Regions from separate parts of the Rhodococcoides navarretei genome, predicted to be linked through region 1. Evidence: predicted binding sites of a transcription regulator. Region 1 holds the regulator's gene; each other region holds the start of a gene.
What was found. The regulator LexA, encoded in region 1, represses DNA repair genes until DNA is damaged. The targets are predictions, from matches to a motif close to CGAACANNTGTTCG.
Positions count from the first base shown of each region.

Region 2: a site for LexA is predicted at 761-774, ahead of AABD04_RS24325 (HNH endonuclease signature motif containing protein). Genes of this name have one in related genera too.
Region 3: a site for LexA is predicted at 1,224-1,237, ahead of AABD04_RS03875 (HNH endonuclease signature motif containing protein). Genes of this name have one in related genera too.
Region 4: a site for LexA is predicted at 698-711, ahead of AABD04_RS03070 (HNH endonuclease signature motif containing protein). Genes of this name have one in related genera too.

Region 1 covers NZ_JBBPCN010000001.1:2,847,054-2,849,254, forward strand. Annotated here, with positions in the region: gene nrdR (transcriptional regulator NrdR) at 1-197, opposite strand, end outside; gene AABD04_RS13350 (hypothetical protein) at 298-693, opposite strand; gene lexA (transcriptional repressor LexA) at 1,036-1,719, shown strand; gene AABD04_RS13360 (acyl-CoA dehydrogenase family protein) at 1,796-2,201, opposite strand, start outside.
Region 2 covers NZ_JBBPCN010000001.1:5,145,270-5,147,470, reverse strand. Annotated here, with positions in the region: gene AABD04_RS24330 (molybdopterin-dependent oxidoreductase) at 1-541, opposite strand, end outside; gene AABD04_RS24325 (HNH endonuclease signature motif containing protein) at 791-2,074, shown strand; gene AABD04_RS24320 (lipase family protein) at 2,135-2,201, shown strand, end outside.
Region 3 covers NZ_JBBPCN010000001.1:787,771-789,971, forward strand. Annotated here, with positions in the region: gene AABD04_RS03875 (HNH endonuclease signature motif containing protein) at 1-1,189, opposite strand, end outside; gene AABD04_RS03880 (hypothetical protein) at 1,507-2,061, shown strand; gene AABD04_RS03885 (NADP-dependent oxidoreductase) at 2,186-2,201, shown strand, end outside.
Region 4 covers NZ_JBBPCN010000001.1:626,468-628,668, forward strand. Annotated here, with positions in the region: gene AABD04_RS03060 (IclR family transcriptional regulator) at 1-326, shown strand, start outside; gene AABD04_RS03065 (hypothetical protein) at 323-595, opposite strand; gene AABD04_RS03070 (HNH endonuclease signature motif containing protein) at 738-2,201, shown strand, end outside.

The sequences.
Region 1 (2,201 bases):
CCTTTGACCACTTTTTCGCGGCTGAACGGCTCGGTCACACCGCTGCGCTTCACGACGGCCAGCACTGCGGCCTCGACCGTGGTGAATCGACGACCGCACTCCGGGCAGGAGCGACGCCGCCGGATTGCCTGCCCCTCGTCCATCTCACGCGAGTCGACCACGCGCGAGTCGGGGTGCCTGCAGAACGGGCAATGCATGGGGGAGCCTCCGTCGTATCCAACGCTCCGACGACGAGCACGCGCATCGGAGCAGTCAGTCGAGGATACTCAGTGCTGCTGGGCACGATGGGGCCGGTGGTCATCTGCCCGTTGTGTACTCGACGACCGCTCCGTCGTGTACTTCGACCACACCGGCCGGCCCCACGCCTGCGTCGGGTGCAGCGGCCCGTAGGTTCGCGATGCCGATCAGGCCGCCCGCGACGACCACAACCGCCAACATCCACAGCACGAGCGATCGCATTCGGACCGGCTGACCGGCGAAGTGCGCCGAGGTCTCGTCGAACTCGCGATCGGCGGCCTCACGATCGGTGACGTCGGTCCAGGTCGGCTCCAGAACCGGTAGGCACGGAGTCGTCAGCGCACCGCGCATCTCGATGGAACTCCGCAGCGCGGGACGAGCACGGCGACGACGCTCGACGACAGCGGACCGGGTACGGACACCTGCGGTGGTGGGGCGATCGGTGGTGATGGTCATCGGAACCTCGTCTTCGCTCGGTGGATCGATTGTTCGATCAGGCGTTCGATGGACGCTTGTTCGAAGTTCTATCACGAGGCTCCGACAAAGTCTGTAGAAAACGCGACACGAGTCGAACAGATGTTTGATTCAACAGCTGATACACGCTAGATTCGTGCCAGAAACCACACGCCACACGAGTCGACACCATCAACTCCAGTCCGCGCAGACCTACCACGCAGACCGGATCCAGAACACCAGCAGGAGGCCGACAGCATGAAGGACGAGACCTCGACGAGGTCGACCACGCGTTCCACGAAGACCGCAGCGGGAAAGCCGGCCGCAGAGCCGACATCCAAGGCCATGGAGGTCGGTACCGACATCAGTGCTGGGCTGACCGAGCGGCAGCGGAAGGTGCTCGAGGTCATTCGCGCCTCGGTCACCGAGCGCGGGTATCCACCGAGCATTCGAGAGATCGGTGACGCGGTCGGCCTCACGTCGACCTCGTCCGTCGCCCACCAACTCCGGACGCTCGAACGCAAGGGCTTCCTCAGGCGCGACGCCAACCGGCCCCGCGCCGTCGACGTCCGTGGCCTCGACGAGGTGCAGGCCGACCAGGCTGCCGCCGCGGTCGACGGTTCGCCTGCGTCCGAGGAACAGGATCGGTTGCCGACTCCGACGTTCGTTCCGGTACTGGGGCGGATCGCAGCAGGTGGCCCGATTCTGGCCGAGGAGGCCGTCGAGGACGTGTTCCCGCTCCCCCGCGAGCTGGTCGGTCAGGGTTCACTGTTTCTGCTCAAGGTGGTCGGCGAGTCGATGATCGACGCAGCCATCTGCGATGGCGACTGGGTGGTGGTTCGCCAGCAGTCCGTGGCCGACAACGGCGACATCGTGGCTGCGATGATCGACGGCGAGGCCACCGTCAAGACGTTCAAGCGGTCCAAGGGTGAGGTGTGGCTGCTGCCGCACAACCCGCTGTTCGAGCCGATTCCGGGCAACAACGCCGCGATCCTCGGCAAGGTCGTCACCGTGATGCGCAAGCTGTAGGGATCGTCACCGTGGTGACACGCGAAGGGCCGCAGCACACTGTGCTGCGGCCCTTCGCGTATCTCGGATCAGCGGATCACAGATTCAATCCGCGGCCGATGATCTCCTTCATGATTTCGGTGGTGCCGCCGTAGATGGTCTGCACACGAGAATCCATGTACGCCTTGGCGATCGGGTATTCCTTCATGTAACCGTAGCCGCCGTGCAGCTGCAGGCACCGGTCGATCAGCTTGACCTGATTCTCGGTGGTCCACCATTTCGCCATCGCGGCTTCTTGGACGGTCAACTTCTCTGCGTTGAGAAGTTCGATGAACTTGTCCACCATGATGCGGGTGGCAGTGGTTTCGGTGGCCAACTCCGCCAACACGAACCGAGTGTTCTGGAACTTACCGATCGACTTGCCGAAGGCCTTGCGGTCGCGGCAGTACTGGATCGTCATGTCCAGTGCCGATTCCATTGCCGCAGCGGCGACGACAGCGATC
Region 2 (2,201 bases), 2.3 Mb from region 1:
GGGTGCGCCACATCAGCGGAACCTTGAGGCCGAGGTGAACGAGAAATCCGGAGATGAACACCCAGGCACCGAAGTAGTGAGCGGCGTAGAAATCGAAGCCGAACACGTAGTCGTACTGGATGTTGAGAACACCGGTGACGATCTCGAACAGCAGGCCGCCCACGAGAGCCAGCAGAGACAGACGTTCGAGCGCATGTGCGGGTGACCGCACCGGTGGTAGTTCGACGAGCTTGGGCATCACCGACCAGAGTTTGGCGATGACGAGCGGCACGATGATCAGGCCGAGCCCGACGTGCAGGCCCTGCGTGAGTTGGTAGAGCCAGGCAGGGTTCGTCGGCCAGTCGAAGAAGGGCAACCGTAGCCACCCCACGGCACCGGGCCTGGCCTGGCCGAACTGCGGGCCGTACGCGCTGTACGAGAGCAGACCCGTCACGATGATGATCGGCAGCGCCACCAGGAGTACCGCACCGAACAATGACGTCAACCACGTGCCGCGCAGCGGACTGCGGAAGCGCGCGAGCGGGTTGCGTGCGTCGGCCATGTAGGGCATTCGCTGCCCACGCAGTGCCGGATGTCTCGTGGCCTGCTCCGATACCGGCGGGTCATCGCTCACGTGCGCCTACCGCCCTTCGCTCGCTCGAAACCAGCATCCGGTGTCAGTATCGGGCCGAACAGCGAGAAAGCAAGCCGATACGTCCCCGCGGGGACGCGTCGGACCCTCGTCGAGAAGTTCTTGTCGGTGCCTCGTTCTACGCTTTGTCGAACATGCATTCGATGAATGGGGGCGTTCATGATCGACATGACCGAGGCGCGATCCGAGGCGGGGCGAATCGAGATGAAAGAGATCGAGACCGAAATCTGTGCTCTGGCCGGTCAGATCGCTGCGGCGTCGGCGCAGTATCTGATTCTGGTGGGTGAGTTCGATGCTCGACGCGGATGGGCGGCCTGGGAGGTGCGGTCCTGTGCGCATTGGTTGTCCTGGCGTGCGGGAGTCGATCTGCACACGGCCCGTGAGCAGGTGCGGGTGGCCAAAGCGATGCGAGAACTGCCGCTGATCACCTCGGCGTACCTGAGCGGCACGATCTCGTACTCCAAGGTACGAGCCATGACCCGGGTGGCCACGGCCGAGAACGAGGCATCGCTGCTGCAGAAAGCGCTGGATGCACCCGCCGCGCATATCGAACGGCTCTGTCGCGGCCTGAAGAAGGCAATGCGTCCGACCAGGGGCAACGGCGTCGACCTCGATCCGTGCGTCGGGCGGTGGCGCTGGGACGAGGAGGACGGCTCCTTGCTGCTCACGGCGCGGTTTCGCCCGGAGGACGGCAAGCGATTCCTGGCTGCGTTGACCAGAGCGGAGTACGAGCGCACCCGAACCGAGAGCGAATCACAGGGTGACCGGGCCGCCCCGGCGCCACCCAATCCGGTTCCGGCGATGATCGCGATGGCGGAGATGGTCTGCGACGCCGTCGATTCACCGGTCGTCTCACCGGCCGCGGAAGTGTTGGTCCACATCGGCAACAGCGCCGAAGCCGGATGCGATCATGCCCATTTCGACGACGGTCCGGGGTTGGACGACGAGACGTTGGCTCAGGTGCTGTGTTCTGCGGTCATGCGCACCGTCGGCCACGGCCGACTCGGAAAAACGGTGCGGTGGAGTTCGACCGCGAAAGCACCGAGCCGAACGCAGATGCGTCAGTTGATCATTCGAGACCGATGCTGCGCGGTGCCGGGGTGCGGCCGAACCCGCTTCATGCATGCGCACCACGTCACCTACCGCTCACGGGGAGGTGCGACGTCACTCGACAACCTGGTCCTGCTGTGCGGCGAGCATCATCGAGCGTTGCACGACGGGTACTTCTTCATCGAAGCCCGTGGTGATCAACGCTTTTCGTTCCGCCATCCCTCGGGAACCGAGATCATCCACGCTCCCGCGGTGTCCGGAGACGCCGACGAGATCAAGCGACGGTACGGCGACATCGCGCCCGACGCCATCGTGCCGAATTGGGGTGGGGAAGGTCTCGACCTGAGCTACGCGACCGATGTCCTGATCACGAATTGGCGGCAGGCTGCATGAAATGGGGTCCTCGAGGGCAAGTTAGTGTGACGGCGAGACTCGGACAAGAAGCGGTGGGACATGAGCGTCGACAGATCGTTGGAGGACGAACGGCCCTGGCCGGTGGAACGAGCACCGAGCCGGACCG
Region 3 (2,201 bases), 2.1 Mb from region 1:
GCCCGCCAGCGGTACGACTGGCAGCAGGGCCGTCGGAGGAAGTGTCCTCGGAGGAGGTGTCTTCGGAGCCTGTGCCGCAACCGCATTCGAGGCCACCTCCGCAGTCGTCACCGCAGTGGCCACCTCCGCAGTCGCCGTCGCAGTCGCCGTCGCCGCAAGAGCCGTCACTGTCACATGGACCGTCGCCCCACAGTCCCGCATCATCTCGCCACCCGTGTTTCGGCTCCGGTAGCGGTGGTGTCTCGGTATCGGAGACCCCACCCGATACGGACGAATCCGGTTCGGCTGCTGCAGAATCGGGACGTGCACCGTCGCTCGCGCCTGGGGGGCTCTTGGTGTCCTCGCCGGAGGTCTCGTCGCTGTCGGTCTCTTCGTCGGTGATCGGTTGTCCGTCGGCAGGGTTGTACATGCCGGGTTTCGCGGCTTTGGAGAACAGGGCCTCGAGGTAAGCCCGCAACTCGGGGTCGACGCAGAATTTGCCTTCCGACATGCCGTCGGCACCTTGTTCGCCGAGGTAGAAGAAAGCATCGCGTCGCTTGCGTGGCTTGGGCTTACCGTCCTCGTCCTCGTCCTCGTCGTGATCGCCGTCGGGGTTGAGGATCGAATCCAGGTTCGCCACCAACGGCGCAAAATCGTCGGGCCGTCTGGTCGACGCGAAGCCCACCAACTGCTCCTCGGCGAGATCGCGGGTCTGCGGATCCACACTGGCAGGCAAGTGCTTGAAGAATTCGCGGATCATCTGCACGTGCTGGGCGTCGAGCAACCCGGCCCGCAATGCGTCGGCGGTATGCGGCAGCAACGGCGGCAGAACCTCGCCCGAGAGTGCGGTGCGATCCCCCAATTCGGCAGCCAGGCGTACTCGTGCGCCTGCTGTTCGTGGGGTGATCCGCAGCATCCATGCCACCGAGCACGGCACCGACCCCGGATACACATCGAGGCCGTGTTGAGCGATCAGCTCGTTGAGCCAGGAGTGCGAGTAGGCGGTCACCGATCGGGTGAGCGTTTCCATCCGTTGGATCACCGCACGCCGGTCGGCGTTCGTCCACGACACCGACGCCCGCCCGGCCAACTCCGCGACCGCGGACTCCACACGATCCACCAGCACCGAGAGTTCGGGATCGGACACCTCAGGGGCGGGCGGCACCGTCTCGATGCCGTCCACCCCTGATCCGCCGTCCCCCGAAAGCATGAACAGAATCTATCGCGACCCTCCGACAAGTTTTCGAACACACGTTCTTGCTCGCACTCAGCAGTCGAAACGGCCCGGTCGGAGCGCTGCACTATGTGGTGGATTACACATCGGCCACCAGTGTGACGTTATCGATTTTTGGTAACGACGAGTCGCGTAGATGCTGGTGGCGGCGTTCAATATCCCCCAAGGCGGACGTAACGACCACAGCAGCGTTGCTTGCATCGGTGACGAAAGCCACTGCTTGGCTGTCTCTCCGAGCTCGAGTGTCGAGCCGGTGTCCGATGTTGTGTGTTGACCCAGTGGGGATGATCGACATGAACGACGCATTTCGTTTCGCCGCTTCGGGCAGTTCACCGAAGGAACTGATCACGCGACTCCAGTTCGGTACGACGGATCTGTGGCCCGAGGATGTCGCCCTTCCGGCGCGTTGGCGCTACATGGCCGACCTTTTGGATTCCGATCGGGGCATGCTCGCCGAACTCGACGGTGCACTGTCGACACCGGTTGTGGACGCGCTCGTTGCGACGGCGGAACTGTGCAAGCAATCGGCCACCAGCTCTGTGCCCGCGGCCGATTGGCAGTACCTCCGGCGGGCGTTGGGGTGGCTCGAGCGTCGTAGTTCCGGTGTCGATCGCGCTCTCATCGCCGTGGCCGACGAGTTGGCGCTGATCGGGCTCGACGGAGTGGAACAGGATTTCTCGGTCGCGACCTGGCTGTGCATGGACGTGCTGGATCGGTTTGCCGCCACTGATCGAACAGTCGCGTATTGGATGCAACGCGTGGTCACCGACGCATCGAATACTGCTCAGCAGCAGCTTCATTCAGGTCCGGAAGGCAGCGAATGCGCTGAACTGTCGGTGGCCGTCTGACCGGTAAACGCGGCCTCTGCGTTCGAGTATCTTGGGACAGCTTTCGCTGCGCTGTGAACGGCGTCTCGGTCTGCACCTCGGTTTCGAGCGGAACAACGGCGTCGTGTCGACCGTTGTACTGCCTATGACACTAGCCGCAG
Region 4 (2,201 bases), 2.2 Mb from region 1:
CGCACCTACCGGATCGGGAGGTCGACGAGTATCTGGGTGGCGTAGATTTGGTGCCGGAGTGGGGAGAGAGTCACGCCGCCGTGGAGATTCGCAGGCGGATAGCGCATACCCGCACCACAGGATTCGCCGTCAATCCGGCGCTGCTCGTGGAGGGCAGTTGGGGACTCGGTGCCGCCGTGTTCGATCGCGCCGACAAGCCGGCGTGGGCCCTGAGCCTGACCGGAGTCGAGACGCGATTCCGCGAGGATCGACGCCGGGAGCTGGGCAAGATGCTGCTCGACGCGGCACATCGACTCACCGTGCAACTGGGGGAGCGGCCCGCTTAGCTGTCGATCTCCACCAGGATGTCCGCGGCGTCCTGACTGCCTGCGGTGGCCAACCTCTGCAGCTCCACTCGATCGCCGCGTTCGCCGGCCAGTTCGACCAGGATGTCGATGGCGTCGGTACTGCCTGCGTCGGCGAGAGAGCGCAGTTCGTCGAGGTCGTTTCGAGAGCCTGCGAGTTCGACCAACTGGTCGAGTGCATCCTGATTGCCTTCGTTTGCCTGGGCGCGCAACGCAGCCAGCTCGGCCGCTGTGGAATCGGGCTCGGTCATGAAGTGGAGTGTAGAACGATTCACTCCGATAGTGGCAGGTCAGCTACGTCGAATCTGCGTTCTCCGTTTCTGTCGGTGGCTCGGGTTACTGTTCTTCCAGTTCGAACATGCGTTCCTGTTTCGGGTCACCGGGGGGTGAAAAATGGGTGCAGTACCGACCGTGTCGCTGGAGGCGTTGACTGCCGCTGCGCGGGCAGAAAATCGTCACGCGTTCCGCAAAATCTCCGCCTGCTACGACGTCCATCGGAGCTGGATCACCCGCGACACCAAGTACAAGCACTACAGCCGATACGGGCGCACCGAAATGGCAACCGCGTTGGGTTGCTCGGCCACCGTCGCCGAATCGTATGTGTCCGTCGGCGTTGCCCTGCACACCCGGCTCCTTCTGGTGAAGAAGGCATTCGAGGCCGGGGAGATCGACCTGCCGCGAGTGCGGATGGTGTGCCGGATCCTCGACAACCTCTCCGACGGGATCATCACGTCCATCGAGGACGAGATCGTCGAAGCAGCGCAACGTAATTCGCCCGGTCCGTTGGAGAAGGAGATCTGGGACATCCTTCTGCGGGTCGCCCCGGAGGAAGCGGCAGCACTACGGGAGTTCGCGAAACGATTCCGCCATGTTTCCTACAGCCCGGCCGGTGAGTTGGCGCGGATTCGAGCGGAGTTGACCGCACCCGAGGCGGCGGCGGCCTGGCAGCTGCTCGAGGAGATGGCCGACACGCTCTGCCCGAAAGACCCCCGAGGAAAGCAAGATCGCCTGTGTGATGCGTTCATGGCGCGCATGCACGGCGAATCCCGGTTGGCATGCCTGTGCCAACGTGATGACTGCCCGAAAAAAGATGCGGCATTGCCGGATCGCCGGGTGCCGTTGACGATGATCACCGTCGACATCGCCACCCTCATCGGACTGCTCGCCGACCCCGCGTATCTGGCCGGTCATGGTTCGATCGATCCGGATCTCGCGCAGGAACTCGCCCGCAATAGTCAGTGGCAGATCCTGCTCACCGAAGCAGTCACCCTCGCCGAGAAGTTGGGACTGGCTGCGCAGAACCCGGAAACCGGGGAATGGGAACGACGCTCGGACGGCGAGAGCGCAAGGGCTGCAACCGAACCCGAGACGGCAACAGTAGCGGAAGCGGACGCAGGCGCAGGCGCAGGTACCAACGCCAACGCAGACACAGACGCAGACGTGGATTCGGCTGCTGATGATGCTGAGGGAATGGGGTCGGCTACGGATTCGGGGGAGGAGGCAGATCCCTCGACCGAACCGACCTCGGCCAATTCACCTACACCTGCTCCTGCGCGTGCACCCGTGGACACCTCGACACCGGCACCAGCGGCACCAGCAGATGAGGTCGACGAGACTGGCGATGTCGGGGAAAACGGTGAGGCCGACGAGTCCGACGAGTCCGACGAGTCCGACGGGTCCGCGCCCATATCTGCAGCCGACCCGTCGGCAACTCCCGACCCAGGTGCCGCCGATTCTGTCCGGAAGCACGCAGCAACACGTGCAGGGTCACCGGTGACCGACCCGTCAGCGGCGGCAAAGTCTCACACCAACCCAGAGGCAGCCGCATCGTCTGAACCCGCGACAGCATCGCAATCA